Regions from separate parts of the Vreelandella sp. 2A-K22 genome, predicted to be linked through region 1. Evidence: predicted binding sites of a transcription regulator. Region 1 holds the regulator's gene; each other region holds the start of a gene.
What was found. The regulator LexA, encoded in region 1, represses DNA repair genes until DNA is damaged. The targets are predictions, from matches to a motif close to TACTGTNTANNTANACAGTA.
Positions count from the first base shown of each region.

Region 1 (4,212 bases):
GCCAGGTTCAATGACATGGATAGCCGCACTGCTAAGCTGATGCTCGGCAAATTTTAGCCGCAACAGGCCTGCCGCCAGCGGGGTGGCGTAAATGGGGCAGTTCCACATCGGCCATAGCCAGGCTGCGGCACCAATGTGGTCTTCGTGACCATGGGTGATAAATAGCGCTTTGGGCACGATCCCTAGTGCTTTCGGCGTATCAAGATTGGGTACCTGCAGTGGCGAGTTGGGAAGATCCTGGCGGATCATCATGCCGCAGTCCACGGCTATCCAGTGATCGTCATAGCCGTATAGCGTTAGATTCATTCCAATCTCACCGCATCCCCCCAGCGGCAACATGCGCAGCGGTGGACGACGACGGGGACGAATTTGAACGCGTGGTGAATGCATCTGTTATGAAAAACCTAAAAAGTAGTGACTTAACTATACGGGAAGGCAGGGGCAGCTAACAATCATCCATGGCCTTCCGATACACTATGCGACCTAAGCCGCTGGTTTGTCATAATTAACTTAGCAATAGGTCAAGAGTAGCTCACATGTCTCATTATTATCGTTTAGTGGTTTCCTGTCCTGACCGGGTGGGTATTGTTGCACGGGTATCGAGCTTTATTGCCCAGCAGGGCGGCTCCATTACCGAAGCCAGCCAGCACTCCGATTTAGAAACCGGCTGCTTTTTTATGCGCTACGAAATCCTGGCGGATTCGGTAGGTATGTCGGCGGAAGCGCTGAGCGCGGCATTTGAACCGATAGCCAGCGAATTCAATATGCAGTGGTCGCTGGTGGATACCCAGCAGCGTAGGCGCGTAGTGCTGATGGTGTCGCGGGAGTCACATTGCTTGGTAGATCTACTTTACCGCTGGCAGGCGGGGGAACTGGATTGCGACATTGTCGGGGTTATCTCCAACCATGATGATATGCGTTCGCTGACGGAGTGGTACGGTATTCCTTATCACCATGTACCGGTCGACCCCGACAATAAGCAAGCATCGTTTGCCAAGGTTCAGGCCGAAATCGACAGTGCCCGCGCCGACTGCGTGGTGCTGGCGCGCTATATGCAAATACTGCCCCCTGAGCTGTGCGCGCGCTATGCGGGGCGAGTGATCAATATTCACCACAGCTTTTTGCCCTCTTTTGCCGGGGCTAAGCCCTACCACCAGGCCTACCAGCGGGGGGTTAAGCTGATTGGCGCTACCTGCCACTATGTGACCGAGGAACTCGACGCAGGCCCCATCATCGAACAGGATATCCATCGCGTTAGCCACTGTCATACGCCTACTGATCTAGTCCGCTTTGGTCGTGATGTGGAGAAAGCCGTGCTCGCTCGAGGTTTGCGTTGGCACTTAGAGGATCGTGTGTTGGTGCATGGCAACAAGACAGTGGTATTTAGCTAAGTACTCTATAATGCCCGCCCATCAACCTGAGAGGCCGCCATGTCATTTGCGCAAAGTGTATTAGCGCCCTGGGCGCTGCTGTTCACCTGGCTACTCTCGTTAGCAGTGATCGCATGGGCGCTTTGGGGGCGGCCCTGGCAGGTGTTGATAGCGGATTCAGCGCTTCAGCACCGCTGGCTGGGTACTACGCTGGCGGTGATGCTGATGTGGCAGCTTCGTGCCCAGGCTGTTGATTGGCTAACGCTACACCTTGTTTTTACAGTATTGATGACACTGGTTTTTAAAGCGCCATTAGCGCTGATTAGCAACGTGCTGATCAACATTGCCATGGTGGTGATTGGCCGCAATGAGTGGATGTTGCTGGGGGCAAATGTGCTGGTTACCGGGATCGTCCCGGCGGCCGTTATTGGCACGGTATGGCGGCTGGTAGATCGCCGCCTGCCGGATAACTTGATGGTCTTTCTGTTTGCCTGCGGCTTTTTTGGCGCGGCGCTGGCAACGCTGGGAGGAGGCTTGGCGGCGGTAGTGCTGATTATCGTCGCGGGTACAGACCCTGAGGCGATCTATCTCGCCCAGGAGTATGCGCGTTTTTTACCACTGCTAATGCCTTCAGAGGCATTTATTACTGGCATGCTGTTGAGCATCCTGCTGGTCTATCACCCAAACTGGGTGGCCACCTTCAATGACCACCGCTATATCGACCTGCAGTAGCGGATTTATTAGCCGAGTGCCTGGCCGTTGCCACCACGAATTACGCCGACTCCAACGCCTTCAATATCGAGCGCTTGAGAGCGCAGGTCGATTTCAATGGGCGCAAAATCAGGGTTCTCTGCAAACAGCGTCACTTGGTGCCCCTGGCGTTTGAAGCGTTTAACCGTTACTTCATCGTCCAGGCGGGCAACCACGATCTGGCCATCGCGAACCCGGTCAGTGCGATGAACCGCCAGTAAATCACCTTCCAAAATGCCAATATCCTTCATGGAAAGGCCGCGTACGCGCAGCAGATAGTCAGCTTTGGGAGTGAAGTACTCGGCCGGTAGCGGGCAGTAGCGATCAATATGTTCGGCGGCCAAAATGGGGCTGCCGGCAGCTACTTCCCCGATCACAGGCAGGCCAGTGGGTGGGGCTTCCACGTTGGTTGTGGGTAAGGCGGTGACTGCGCTATCCAGGACTTCTTGAGGTTCCTGGTTGGGCAGGCGGATGCCGCGAGAGGTGTTGCGGATAATGCGAATAACACCTTTGCGTTCCAGCGCGCGCAGGTGCTCTTCAGCCGCATTGGGTGAGCGGAAGCCAAGTGCTTTGGCAATCTCGGCGCGGGTAGGAGGGTAGCCAAATTCGCCCATGGTCTTAACGATAAAATCAAACACGTGCTGTTGGCGAGCGGTTAGCGGACGCGACATACCAGACTCCATAAATAGTGAATAGACAGTAACAAGTTAAATGTCGACTTAATCAATAAGTGTTTAAGTATACAGTATGTTCCTCTGTCCAGTATATGGCTTGTCTGTGCCTATTGCCGATGTCTATGCAATTTTTCTAATCGTTTGAAACTAAGTTTCTGCTTATTTAATACGTCACATTTTGTCAATAAATCAAGCGTTGAGCCCGCCTACGTTATGGCATAGTATTTTGCTATGTTTTAAACACCTGTTTCCCTGGAGAGCGACATGGCTCAATCTGATACGGTGACCCGTATACTCGACACCGCCGAGGTGCTGTTTGCAGAGCGGGGTTTTGCTGAAACTTCGCTGCGCAACATCACTAGCAAAGCGCGGGTTAACTTAGCCGCTGTTAATTACCATTTTGGTTCCAAAAAAGCCTTGATTCAGGCCGTTTTTGCCCGCTACCTGGATCCGTTTAGTCAGCGCTTTCATACTGCGCTAGATGAGCTCGAGGGCCAACACGCCGGGCGCGTTATCCCGCTGGAAACACTGCTCGAGACCATGGCAACTACCGTTCTCGCGGTGCCCGCCGAGCGCAATAGTTTGAAAGTGTTTATGCGCCTGCTGGGTCTTGCCTACAGTCAAGCACAGGGACATCTAAGACGTTATATCCAGGAAGAGTATGGCGATGTGTTTACACGCTTCACCGAGCTTGTGCGCAAAGCAACGCCGGATCTGCCTGACGCCGAGCGTTTTTGGCGGCTACACTTTGTGCTCGGCACGGTAATCTTTACCCTGTCTGGCCTCGATGCGCTACGCGATATCGCGGAGAAGGATTACCACGAGCAGGTATCTGTGCGTGATTTGGTCAGGCGATTGCTCCCGGTAGTGGTGGCTGCTATGAATGCGCCGTTACCCATAGCCCTTGACGGTGCCAAGCCAGAAGAAGGAAAACATGCGAACTCCTACGCTAGCTGAGCTACCTCCAACGGAACATATCTGGCTGGAGATTGATACTACCGAACAGTTGCTGCGCTGTTGGCGAGGGCCAAAAGTGCTCCATGAGTGTTCTATTTCATCCGGTGCTGCCGGAAGCGGGGAGCGCAATGGCAGTGGTAAAACCCCCCGCGGGTGGCACTATGTGCGCGCGGCCATTGGCGGAGATATGCCCGAAAATGCGGTGTTTCGAGGTCGCCGCTGGACGGGCGAGACATTTTCGCCCGAACTCGCCGAAGAGCATCCAGAGCGTGACTGGATTCTGACCCGCATACTGTGGCTGTGTGGCTTGGAAAAGGACGTGAACCGCGGTGGTCAGGTGGACTCGCAACGGCGCTATATTTACCTGCACGGGACGCCGCCTGACGAGCCCATGGGCGTTGCTGCGTCCCACGGCTGTATTCGTTTACGCAATAGTGATTTGCTCTATATCTTTTCGTTAG
Region 1 covers NZ_JBSUGC010000004.1:38,698-42,909, reverse strand. Annotated here, with positions in the region: gene ACW17M_RS06425 (ribonuclease J) at 1-306, opposite strand, end outside; gene purU (formyltetrahydrofolate deformylase) at 537-1,391, shown strand; gene ACW17M_RS06415 (energy-coupling factor ABC transporter permease) at 1,431-2,102, shown strand; gene lexA (transcriptional repressor LexA) at 2,111-2,791, opposite strand; gene ACW17M_RS06405 (TetR/AcrR family transcriptional regulator) at 3,059-3,751, shown strand; gene ACW17M_RS06400 (L,D-transpeptidase family protein) at 3,729-4,212, shown strand, end outside.

Region 2 (4,212 bases), on a different contig from region 1:
AGGCACTGTGTCTAAGGTTAACGTCAGCGAGGGCGACAGCGTAGCCGTAGGCGATGCGCTGATCGAGCTCTAAGGGCCCAGTAATGGATAAATTAGTAACGTTATGGGAAGGCTCTGGGCTATATAACCTTGAGCTTGGCCAAGCCGTCATGATCATGGTGGGGCTACTGCTGCTTTACCTGGCCATTTATAAGAAGTTTGAGCCGCTGCTGCTGGTGCCGATTGGCTTTGGCGGCATTCTGGCCAATATTCCCGAAGCAGGGTTGGCGATTTCAGCGCTAGACCAAGCGATCGAGGTGGCGAAACCCGCAGTGCTACAGCAGATAGCGGCAGCGCTGGGCGCGACGCTGGATCCGTTAGCGAATGCGGAAGCCTGGCGTGAATCGTTAAAAGTGATAGCCCACGATGGCGTCGCACCGGATCAGGTGCGTGCCGCACGTGATATCGCCGTGGGCGTCGGCTATAGCGATGGCATGCTTTACAACTTCTATAAAGTAGCAATTGGTTCAGGTATCGCCCCGCTGATTATCTTTATGGGTGTGGGCGCCATGACCGACTTCGGTCCGCTGCTGGCCAATCCGCGCACGCTGTTTTTAGGTGCGGCCGCTCAGTTTGGCATTTTTGCCACTTTGTTTGGTGCCGTGGCGCTCACCTCGATGGGCATCATGGATTTCTCGCTCAATCAGGCCGCCGCCATTGGTATTATTGGCGGGGCGGATGGCCCGACCTCCATCTACGTCTCCAGCGTGCTGGCGCCGGAGCTGCTGGGTGCTATCGCGGTGGCTGCCTACGCCTATATGGCGTTGGTACCGCTGATACAGCCGCCCATCATGCGTCTGCTGACCACCGATAAAGAGCGTCAAATCAAGATGACCCAGTTGCGGCCGGTCTCCAAGCTGGAAAAAATCATCTTCCCGCTTATGCTGCTGATTCTGGTCGCGCTGTTTCTGCCCGATGCGGCACCGCTACTCGGTATGTTCTGCTTCGGTAATCTGATGCGTGAGTGTGGCGTAGTCGAGCGCTTGTCGGATACCGCGCAAAACGCCTTGATCAATATCGTCACGATTATCCTGGGACTGTCGGTAGGCTCCAAACTGATGGCCGAGAGTTTCCTGGCATTTGAGACGCTGGGGATATTAGGTCTGGGTATTGTCGCCTTTGGTATCGGCACGGCCGCTGGGGTATTGATGGCCAAGCTGATGAACCTGGTGAGCAAAATGCCCATCAACCCATTGATCGGTGCCGCGGGCGTTTCCGCCGTGCCTATGGCAGCGCGGGTGGCGAATAAGGTGGGGCTGGAGTCCAACCCACATAACTTCCTGCTGATGCATGCCATGGGCCCCAACGTGGCGGGTGTTATTGGGTCGGCAGTCGCGGCCGGGGTAATGATTAAATACCTGGGTTAACTAGTCCTCTGCCATCAACGGCATAGGGGTGTCATTGCGAACGCAGTGAAGCAATCTGGGGTTGGTTCTCAGGGTAGGCTTGAGATTGCTTCGTCTCAGGCTCCTCGCAATGGCCGGTGAGTGTCATCGCGAGCGAAGCGCGGCGATCTCGGTTTGTTTGCCACCGCAGAACGAGATTGCCGCGTCGCAAGCTCCTCGCAATGACATATGGGGCCCTTTCATCTGCTGCGTTATGCCTTTGGTGCAGAGAGAACCTCAATAGCACTCTTCAAGCGGTTTTCTAGCGGGGCAAGGTCAAGCGGGCAGTCCCGTGGCCAGCCAATGGTCAGGCGAACGCCATCACCATCGTAGTCGGCTTGCTCAATAGGGATGTCGTGCTCTTCGCACCAGGCGCGGGCAATCGCTTCATTGGCAAAAGTAAGGCGCAGGGTGTAGGTGTCGCGCTCAACCACTTCCCGGGTAGCGAGTGTCTCAAGGGCATGGCTAACCGCCTGAGCGTAGGCGCGGGCTAAGCCACCGGTGCCGAGCTTTGTACCGCCAAAATAACGAATGACCACACAGCCAATCTGGCCCAGTTGGCTCCCCTGGAGAACCTGATACATGGGGCGGCCAGCGGTGCCGCCAGGCTCGCCATCATCGGAAAAGCCAATCAGATTTTGCTCGCCGGGTGGCCCGGCAATGTAGGCAGTGCAGTGGTGGCTGGCATTAGGATGCGCGGTTTTCGCCGCATTCAGCAGAGTAGTGAATGCGTTGATATCGGGAGCGTGGCAGATCCAGGTGATAAATTGGCTCTTTTCTACTTCAATGTCAGCCGTGTGCCATGACCCTGTGGGTAACTCGGGAACCCGATAGCGCATTAATGCTCCGTAAAGGTAGTCTCACTTTTCACACCCATTACCATGCCGAGTACCTGAATATCCCGGTTGTGCAAAAATAGCGCTGGCTGCAAAGTATCTTCTGGCCATAGCTCTACGCCAAAGCGGCTGATAGAGAGCTGCCTCAAGGCGATCGTTTGCTGGTTTATTTCGGCAACGGCAGTTTCTGTCTGGGTATCGTGTTGATAGCGCCGGATAATAATGACATCGCCATCGAACAAGTTGCAATCACACAGTGCATTGCCACGCACTTTGAGTGCATAGGTATTGCGTCGGGTAATGCTAGGCGCCATTGCGTAAGGGCGCGGTGCCGGTTGTCTACGGCCAAACGTAACGGTAGGTGCTGCCATCGATAGGGTCATCAGAGAATCTCCATTGCATGTTCTTTCATACAGTGGTTTTCATTGTAGACCTGTTTTTGCATACAGTGCCAGAGATAATTGCTCTTACGACATATTGATGAAGATCACGCTGCGACCCAGCGCCGCATTGTGTGAGTGGCGAGAAAGGGGCTTTACGTGTAGAGTTCGACGCGAAATCAATATGCCAGGAGAGACGCTTGAGCCTGTGTCTACAAGCCCGACAGCTTGCCTGTGAACGCGATGACCGCTGGCTGTTTCAAGGGTTGGATCTGGAGGTTCGCAGCGGTGAAATAGTGCGAATTGAAGGGCCCAATGGTAGTGGTAAAACCAGCCTTCTGAAAATTCTCTCCGGCCAGCTCAGTGACTACCAGGGCGAACTGTTCTGGAATGGCGCTGCGATGAACGAGACACGCGAACATTTTCTCGCGAATCTGCTCTATTTAGGACACGCACCAGGCATTAAATCAGGGCTTTCACCGTTAGAAAATTTAGCCTGGTACCAGGCCTTAAGCGGGCAAAGCGGTAATGAAGAGCAGCGCCTGGAAGCTCTTGAACGGGTTGGGTTGGCAGGCTTTGAAGATGTGCCCGCAGGGCAACTCTCGGCAGGCCAACAGCGCCGTGTTGCCCTGGCGCGCTTAACGTTAACGCCGCGCGCCCTATGGGTACTGGATGAGCCTTTTACCGCGATTGATCGCCACGGCGTCGCTGATCTAGAAAGACAGCTGGTTGCCCACGCTCAGGCGGGGGGCTGCGTGTTAGTAACGACACACCACGAGTTAACCGCTTCACCGTTGCTCAGACGGATATCCCTAGGGTAGAAAGCAGGACTGTCTCAATTGGAAATAGCGGCTTAAATAACGCTCGACAGCGTGGTGCCAGGGGAGGTTGAAGCGAGGGTCTTTTGTCATGGATGACAAAAGTAGCGCCCAGGGAGGGGTTTACAGCGCCCTCGCGGAAACCTCCACTGGGCACCGATGCTTGTATGGTAGAGGAGAAAGGGTTGCACAGCTCTTTACATGGCTCTTCAAATAGCTCTTCACAAAGCTCGGAGACCACCCAACAGGTTTCAGCAGTGCCACTGCGTGAGCATAATGGTGGGTTAATGACCGCAGTGAAGGCCACGCTCGTGCGTGACTTAACGCTATTGCTGAGACGTCGTGGCGAAGTGCTCAATCCACTGGTGTTTTTTGCCCTGGTGATCACGCTGTTCCCGATCGCTATTTCGCCCGACCCTGAGCTGTTAGCGGTGATTGCTCCAGGTTTGCTGTGGGTCGCAGCTTTGTTAGCCGCGCTGCTTTCATTAGACAGCCTGTTTCGTAGCGATTATGACGACGGTAGTCTGGAGCAACTGCTATTGGCGCCGCAGCCGTTAGTCGCGCTAAGTTTGGCCAAAGTGGCCGTGCATTGGCTGCTGACAGGCCTACCGTTGGCGCTGATGGCGCCGATATTGGGTATTATGCTGGCGCTGCCGGCGGGCAGCTACGCCGTGCTGGCGCTGTCGCTTGCCCTGGGTACGGCAAGCTTGAGTTTGATTGGCGCCATCGGTGCGGCGTTAACCGTTGGCTTGGC
Region 2 covers NZ_JBSUGC010000007.1:134,707-138,918, forward strand. Annotated here, with positions in the region: gene oadA (sodium-extruding oxaloacetate decarboxylase subunit alpha) at 1-73, shown strand, start outside; gene ACW17M_RS11455 (sodium ion-translocating decarboxylase subunit beta) at 84-1,406, shown strand; gene ACW17M_RS11460 (IMPACT family protein) at 1,637-2,263, opposite strand; gene ACW17M_RS11465 (LexA family protein) at 2,263-2,643, opposite strand; gene ccmA (cytochrome c biogenesis heme-transporting ATPase CcmA) at 2,841-3,461, shown strand; gene ccmB (heme exporter protein CcmB) at 3,746-4,212, shown strand, end outside.
Region 2: the regulator LexA is predicted to act here: its motif matches at 2,692-2,711, upstream of ACW17M_RS11465 (LexA family protein).

Region 3 (4,212 bases), on a different contig from region 1:
TTCGCCACGGAGAAAAGCCATGCGTTGCTGACCGAATGGCAAACCTCACCTGAGCTGATGCAGCAAACATTAGGTTTACAAGCTGGCATTTCAGCAATCAATAGCACTGATGGCTTGAGAGCCACGCTTGAAAATGGCGATATCGTGCACCTTCGCCCCTCTGGCAATGCACCGGAGCTGCGCTGCTATAGCGAATCTGCTTCACAAGCAGACGCATCGGCACTGGTAAAACAGAGCTTGGCCGCTCTCGAAAAGCTGAACTAGGGGCCTTACTCTTAGCAAAGAACAGAGCACTAACAAAGAACGGGCGACCCTAATGGGCCGCCCGTTCTTTGTGGCTATCCTTCGCCAAGGAGAATGGTTACAGCTGCTTATTTATAAACCGGAAGCCGCGCACAAACCTCGGCCACTTTATCCAACACCTGGGTTTCGATGGCGCTGGTGTCTTCGCCCTTGGCCAGTACGTCCAGAATGTCACAGATCCAACCTGCCAACGTACTACACTCTTGTTCACTGAAACCGCGCGTGGTCACCGCCGGGGTGCCAATACGCAGGCCAGAGGTGACAAACGGGCTTTGCGGGTCGTTAGGAACAGCGTTCTTGTTCACGGTGATATGAGCACGACCCAAAGCAGCATCGGCATCTTTGCCCGTTACGCCCTGCTTAATCAGCGAAAGCAGGAAGAGGTGGTCTTCGGTACCACCAGAGACGATGTCGTAACCGCGATCGATAAACACCTTGGCCATTGCCTGAGCGTTCTTAACTACCTGCTGCTGGTAGGTTTTGAACTCGGGCTCCATAGCCTCTTTGAAGCAGATCGCTTTGGCGGCGATTACGTGCATCAAGGGGCCACCCTGGCCGCCGGGGAAAACCGCTGACTGCAGCTTCTTCTCGATATCAGCGTCGTTTTCCGCTGAGAGAATCACGCCACTGCGGGGGCCGCGTAGGGTTTTGTGGGTGGTGGAGGTGACCACATGGGCATGGGGCAAGGGGCTGGGGTATACGCCTGCCGCGACCAGACCAGAGACGTGGGCCATATCAACGAGTAAGTAAGCGCCTACTTCATCGGCGATTTCACGGAACTTGGCCCAATCAACAATTTGTGAATAGGCTGAGAAGCCGGCGATGATCATTTTGGGCTTGTGCTCGCGAGCAAGCTGAGCCACTTGATCGTAATCAATTAACCCCTGCTCATCCAGACCGTACTGAATGGCGTTGTAGTGTTTGCCAGAAAAATTAGGCTTGGCACCGTGGGTCAGGTGGCCGCCCGCATCCAGGCTCATACCTAAAATGGTATCGCCTGGCTTAACCAGCGCTTGGAACACCGCGCTGTTGGCTTGCGAGCCTGAGTGGGGCTGAACGTTCACGTAGGTGGCGCCGAACAGCTCTTTGGCGTAATCAATGGCCAGGTTTTCAGCGATATCGACGAACTCACAGCCGCCGTAGTAGCGCTTACCGGGGTAGCCCTCAGCGTATTTATTGGTCAGCTGGCTGCCCTGAGCTTCGAGTACGCGGGGGCTGGCGTAGTTTTCGGAAGCGATCAGTTCGATGTGGGCCTCTTGGCGCTCCACTTCTTTCTGCATGGCATCAAACAGCACATCATCAAATCCGGCAATTGTCATATCGCGGCTGAACATCGGCGGGAACCTCGTAACGAGAAAGGGTCATCATGGAAGAAGCGAGGGCGCTATCATAACGCAGCCTGACGCGACTTTCATCGCATCCTCGTCAGGTCTTGCATGAGCGTGATTCATGTAATGACAGAGAAAGTGTCATCGCGAACACAATGAAGCGATCTCAGGGGGCGTCAATTTGCGTTTTCCTTCGCCATGCAAAATACTGTATATTTATACAATATTTTAAGCACCAGGATGCCGACGATGCCGGGCCAGTCTTCTCACTTTACCCCTGCCTTGCCGTTAACCTCTCAGCCGCAGCCTTGTGGCCGCGCTGGTTTTAGTGGCTTTCCTTCGCCAGCCCAGGATTACGAGCCATGCACGCTGGATCTCAACACACGGCTGGTTAAAAACCCTACTGAGACGTTTTATGTCACCGCCACCGGCGACAGCATGGAGGGTTGGGGAATTTTTGAGGGTGATTTGCTGGTGGTTGATCGCAGTATTGAACCGCAACTGGGACATATTCTGGTCGCTATGCTAGAGGGCGAGGCCCTAATTAAACGCTATGCGCTCTATCGGGGAACGCCGCACCTGTGCTCAACACATCCTAACTATCCGCCACTGCCACTTGAAGGCAGCGACTGCCAGCTATGGGGGGTAGTGCGCGCCGTCGTGCACGAGTACTTGCGATGATCGGTCTAGTCGATGCCAACAACTTCTACGTCAGCTGCGAGCGGGTTTTTCAGCCCAAGCTGGAAGGTAGGCCCGTGGGGGTAATGTCGAACAACGACGGCTGTGTCATCGCCCGCTCCGCCGAGTTAAAAGCGCTGGGTATCCCTATGGGTGCGCCAGCCTTCAAGCTTGAAGAAATGCGTCAGCGCGGCGAGATCCACCTGCTGTCGTCTAACTATGAACTCTACGGAGATATGTCGGCACGGCTGACCCAACTACTACGCGATGCCTGCCCTGCAATTGCGCCCTACTCAATAGATGAAATGTTCGTCTACCTGGAAGGATTAACCACAGAGCAGTGTGAGAGGCTGGGGCGAGAATTGCACCATCGTATTCGCCGCCATTTAGGGTTACCGGTGTGTGTTGGGCTGGCACCCACCCACACGCTCGCCAAATTAGCCAATCACCTTGCCAAGCAAGACCCACATTACCAAGGCGTTTGCCTGCTTAATGGACAAGATCACACGACGCAGGCGCTGCTCAAACGTACGCCGGTGGGCAGCGTGTGGGGCGTCGGCCATCGGCTTGCCGGGCGCTTAGCGATTGGCGGCGTGACCACCGCTTGGGACTTGCGTCAAAGCGACGACAAGCAGTTGCGCAAGCGCTTCTCTGTGGTGCTGGCGCGCACCGCGCTCGAGCTGCGTGGCACGCCTTGTATGGAGATGAACGCCCTGGATCAACCGCGCCAACGCATTATGACCTCGCGCTCTTTCGGCCAGCCCACCGGCGTTTTTGCAGAAGTACATAATGCACTACGGCGCCACGCCCAGCGCAGCGCTGAAAAACTTCGCGAGCAACGTAGCTTAGCTCGTGCGGTGATGGTATTTCTCAACACTAACCGTCATCGCCGCGATCAGTTGCAATACTTCCCGCAGGCGCTGATCGCCCTGCCCTCACCCAGCGACGATACCCGGGTGATCCTTGATGCCGTACGCCAAGGCCTTGAGCAGATTCATCGCCCCCGCTACCAGTTCATGAAAGCTGGCGTGATGCTGCTGGATTTAGTGGATGCAGAGCAGCACCAGCTTTCGCTGCTGCATCCGCCAGTCCGTGATCGCCATCCGTTTTTAATGGCAACCGTGGATCAGATCAACCAGCGCATGGGGCAAGGCACTATCAGCTTTGGTATGACGGATGCCCCTGCTGCTTGGCAACTGCGCTGCGCCCACCGCTCAGACCGCTATACCACGCGCTGGGACGAGTTGATGAAAGTGGGCACTCACCCCGGCGCAGTCGCCGCCGCCGAGGCAAAGCAGAAAGAGAAGCAGAAAAAACAGCAGGCGTTAACCAGCGCTAAGCGCAGTACGCAGCCGCGGGCTTAAGGTTTCTCCAAGCGCGACCATGGCAAACAGAATCCCCAGCAACCAGGGCCAGTGAGCCGCAAACGAGACCTGATAAACGCCCAGCGCGTCGACAAAAATCACCACAATGCCCAGCGGGCTAACGTAGCGCACCATGGTCAGCCACAGCGCATAAGGCAAGGGAGCAAGCCCCAGCTCGTCGCGGAAGGTCTCGCTTTTCAGCACAAACCCCGCTACCACTACCGTGCCCAGACCACCCAACGGCATCATCCAGCGCGAGGTTAAATAATCCAGCCAGTCAAAGAAGTTCTTACCGGCCAGTGTCCAATCCGCGCCCAGGTTAAACGACAGCATCGCCAGTGTGCTAATCAACCACAGCACAATACCGGTGCCCCAGGCGGCTGCCGAACGCGAGATACCTTTGTTGTCGCACAGCCAGGAAACCGTGGCTTCGACCATAGAGATCGAAGAGGTCAGCGCTGCCATAGAGAGCATCAGGAAGAAGAGAATGCCAAACAGGGTGCCCAGCGGCATCGCCTGGAAGGCCAACGGCAGGCTCA
Region 3 covers NZ_JBSUGC010000021.1:38,118-42,329, forward strand. Annotated here, with positions in the region: gene ACW17M_RS22365 (phosphomannomutase) at 1-264, shown strand, start outside; gene glyA (serine hydroxymethyltransferase) at 372-1,637, opposite strand; gene ACW17M_RS22375 (LexA family protein) at 1,881-2,312, shown strand; gene ACW17M_RS22380 (Y-family DNA polymerase) at 2,309-3,673, shown strand; gene ACW17M_RS22385 (sodium-dependent transporter) at 3,635-4,212, opposite strand, start outside.
Region 3: the regulator LexA is predicted to act here: its motif matches at 1,838-1,857, upstream of ACW17M_RS22375 (LexA family protein).

Region 4 (4,212 bases), on a different contig from region 1:
TTTGACCCCTTCGCCTTCAAAGCTGACCTGAACCCGGGCGCGAGCCCCTTCGCCTTCCGCGTTAAGAATAATCCCTTCACCGAACACCGGGTGCTCAACGCCTTGACCGACATGTAAGGCGGGTATATCACCGCTGCTCTCGACACTTTGCTGGGCAAAGGAGGTGCGCGATGCGGTGACCGGGCGGGAAATATGCCCGCGCAGGCGAACTTCTTCGAGTAGGTGCGGCGGTAGCTCGCGCAAAAAGCGTGATGGACGTGGAAACACTTCTTTGCCGTGCAGGCGGCGGGTTTCGGCGTGTGTGAGGTAGAGCTTCTGCATAGCGCGTGTGACGCCGACGTAACAGAGCCGGCGCTCCTCTTCGAGCCTACCCGGCTCTTCCAGGGACATCTTGTGTGGAAACAGCCCCTCCTCGACACCGGCAATAAATACTACGGGGAACTCCAGACCTTTGGCGGAGTGCAGCGTCATCAGCTGTACGCTGTCCTCAAACTCTTCGGCTTCGTGGTCGCCTGCGTTAAGAGCGGCCTCTGAGAGAAATGCTTCCAGTGCCGCCATGCCTTCGCCCGCTTCAGGCGCTTCAAAGACATCGCCTTGGGTAAAGGCACGGGCAGCGGTAACCAACTCTTCCAGGTTCTCGACCCGCGCTTGGCCTTTCTCGCCGCGCTCACTTTTGTGATGCTCTATCAGGCCCGTGTGTATCGTGACGTGATCGATAATTTCATGCAGCGCCATGCCAGAGGCATCGTTATCGAGCTGCTCGATCAGGTTGGCGAAGGTTTGCACGGCATTGGCCGCGCGGCCTTTCAAGGTGCCGTCGTTAATCGCATCGTGGAGCGCTTGCCAGAGAGGGATACTTTGTTCCCGAGCGCGCAGGCGGACAATCTCGACCGTGCGCGTGCCGATGCCGCGGGTGGGTACGTTAATCACCCGCTCCAGCGAGGCATCGTCGTCGCGGTTGAGCATCAGGCGAAGGTAGGCCAGGGCATTCTTGATTTCCAGGCGCTCGTAGAAGCGGTGGCCGCCGTAAATACGGTAGGGCATGCCTTGGCGAATCAGCGTCTCTTCCAGCAGCCGCGACTGAGCGTTTGAGCGGTAGAGAATCGCGATATCGCGGCGGTTAAAGCCTTCGTCGACCTTCTCCTTGATGGTATCGACGATATAGCGGGCTTCTTCCAGGTCGTTAAACCCAGCGTAAATTGAGATCGGCTCGCCTTCGATGCCGTCAGTCCACAGGTTTTTACCCATCCGCTCGCTGTTGTGGCTGATCAGCGTATTGGCGGCTTCCAGGATGGCGCTGGTGGAGCGATAGTTCTGTTCAAGCCGTACGGTGTGGGTTTGCGGAAACTCTTGCTCAAAGCGGCTGATATTCTCCACCTTGGCACCGCGCCAGCCGTAGATCGACTGGTCGTCATCACCCACCGCCGTCATCGGCGTCTTCATGCCGGTGAGCAGTTTTAGCCAAGCGTATTGCAGGGTATTGGTATCTTGGAACTCATCTACCAGTACATGACCAAAGCGCTCCTGGTAGTGGTTTAACAGCGCCGGGTTGTCGCGTAGTAGCTCCAGGCTTCGCAGCAGCAGTTCACCGAAATCGACCAGGCCGCCGCGCTCGCAGGTAAGTTGGTAGCGCTCGTAGAGCTCGACCATCTGGCCCATGTAGGCATCGCCATCCACATTGACTTGGTGTGGGCGCAGTCCCTCCTCTTTGCAGCCGGAGATAAAGTGCTGCACTTGGCGGGGTGGGAAGCGTTCGTCGTCGATCGAGTAATCTTTCAACAGCCGTTTGACCAGGCGTAGCTGATCGTCAGAATCGATAATCTGAAAGTGTTGCGGTAGCTTGGCGTCCTGCCAGTGGGTGCGCAGCAGGCGGTGGGCGATGGAGTGAAAGGTGCCCACCCATACATGGCGCATCGAGATGCTCAGCAGTGCCTCAAGGCGGGTGCGCATCTCTTTGGCGGCTTTATTGGTAAAGGTCACTGCCAGCAGGGCATAAGGGGACAGCCCTTCGGCCTGCATCAGCCAGGCGATGCGATGCACCAGCACGCGGGTTTTACCGGAGCCTGCGCCTGCGAGCACCAACAGATTACCTTGAGGGGCGCTCACTGCTTCGCGCTGGGCGGAGTTGAGCTGATCGAGAATCGCCGTGACGTCGTCCATAGTAGCCGCTGCCGGATCAAAAAATAGGCGGCTAGTCTAGCACAGCCAGCGAACTGGCTGTGTATACAGGTGTAGTGATTGCAGTTATTCGCAACTGCTACCTTTAAAAACTTTCTAACAGCGCCCTCGCGTAAGCCTGTCCTCGGCACCGAGGCTTATAGTTATGGCAGCGCTAAGAAGCTAATTATTCTTCTGGGAAACGCAGCGTATTCAGGCTCTTTTTAACTGCTTTGAGCTGTTCGGCGAGTTTCGGCCCGCGGGTTTTGGCCACACCCACGGCGAGTACATCGATCAGCACCAGATGGGCAATGCGCGAGCTAAGCGGGGTGTAGATTTCGGTGTCTTCATGGACATCGATATACAGCGGCAGGCTGACCTCTTCGGCGAGTGGCGAGCCGCTGGGGCACAGGCCAATGACTGTTGCACCCGCCTCGCGAGCCAGGCGTACGCTGGCGACTAGCGCTTTGGTACGGCCGGTTTGTGAAATTGCCACCACCACATCGCCATCGTTCAAGGTCACTGCCGACATATTCTGCATATGCGGGTCGGCGTAGGCAGAAGTGGAGATCTGCAGGCGAAAAAACTTGTGCTGGGCATCAAAGGCCACTGCACCGGAAGCCCCAAAGCCATAGAACTCGACCCGGTTGGCCATCGCCAGGGCGTTTACCGCACGGCCCAGGGCATCGTTATCCAGCCGGTCACGAACCGAGAGCAGTGTACCTACGGTCGAGTCGAAGATGCTGTGGGAAAATTCAGCGACCGAGTCGCTGTCGTTCATGGAGAATTGCGCGAACTGACTGCCGCTGGCCAGCATTTGCGCCAGCTGTAGCTTGAAATCCTGAAAGCCATTGCACCCCAGCGCACGACAAAAGCGCACCACGGTAGGTTCGCTAACGGTGGCTTCGGTGGCCAGATCCACAATGCGCATGTGGATGACCTCTTCGGGGTTGCGCAGTACAAACCGCGCCACTTTTTGCTCGGAGCGTCGAAAGTGCTCCATGCGGCGTCTCATTTCATCGAACAGGGCGCGACTCACGTTCAGCTCCTTGGGTGCTCAACCAACAGGTAGTTAACAGTACGCCAATATACAGTCGTTTTAAACGACCGTTTCTGCCTATCTGCTCACTGTGATGCTTCGTATTGCTTCAATGCGATAAGAACAGTATGCCTCAATGAGCCCATAGGGCCACAAACTATTAGGCAGCGATCCAACAGCGTTTAAGGTCGTTAGTCAGTTTTTTTAAGATTGGTCATCATTTTGTCAAGTAGGTTATAGTAATAATTGAAGTGCCGCACTGCATCATCACAGTCGTCACGGATGCAGGTGGACGAAGGCATATTCATCTGGAGGAACGTCGATTATGAGAAACGTCGAACGAATCACCTCGGTTAAAAGCGAATTGCTCGACATCTTTATGAGTATGGAAGTCGATGAGCATGCCCAGCGCCAGCGCAGCGCTGCCCAACGCAGCTTAAGAGCGCGGCGGGGTATTGAGCTTCATCGTGAGTTTCAAAAGTTATCGCGGGATATCGCCCCCTTGCCTGATGAAGATCGGCAAGAGAGCGAATTGCACTAAGTTTTAGGGTGCCAAGAGGTTAGGGGCGCAACTATTATCTGCGCAGAACCACGCTGCCCTGCCGGTTAGCAGGGCCTTGGCGGCTCAGCTTAGATTAGCCCTGTTACGAACACGGCAATAACGCCAGCGGGCGCTACATAGCGCGCGATGATGTTCCATACGCTCTTGCCGGTCGCTGAAAGACCCAGTTCGTCTTCCACACTGCTGCGCTCCAGGCACCAAGCGGTGAATAGGATCGCACCCAGCCCCGTCAGCGGCAGCATTATTTTGCTGGTCAGCGTATCCAGCAGGTCAAACACGCCCAGTCCAAACAGCAGCGGTTCGCTCCACACGTTAAATGACAGCAGCGCTGCAATACCCAGTAACCAAGCACCCACACCGGCCACAACGGTAGCCATGACGCGGCCTAGCGGCGTGCGCTCTTCAATGAATTCCACCACGGGCTCAAGCAGTGAAATGGCCGATGTTAATGCCG
Region 4 covers NZ_JBSUGC010000001.1:163,994-168,205, forward strand. Annotated here, with positions in the region: gene uvrD (DNA helicase II) at 1-2,160, opposite strand, end outside; gene hexR (transcriptional regulator HexR) at 2,345-3,196, opposite strand; gene ACW17M_RS00785 (PA3496 family putative envelope integrity protein) at 3,522-3,737, shown strand; gene ACW17M_RS00790 (sodium-dependent transporter) at 3,827-4,212, opposite strand, start outside.
Region 4: the regulator LexA is predicted to act here: its motif matches at 2,212-2,231, upstream of uvrD (DNA helicase II).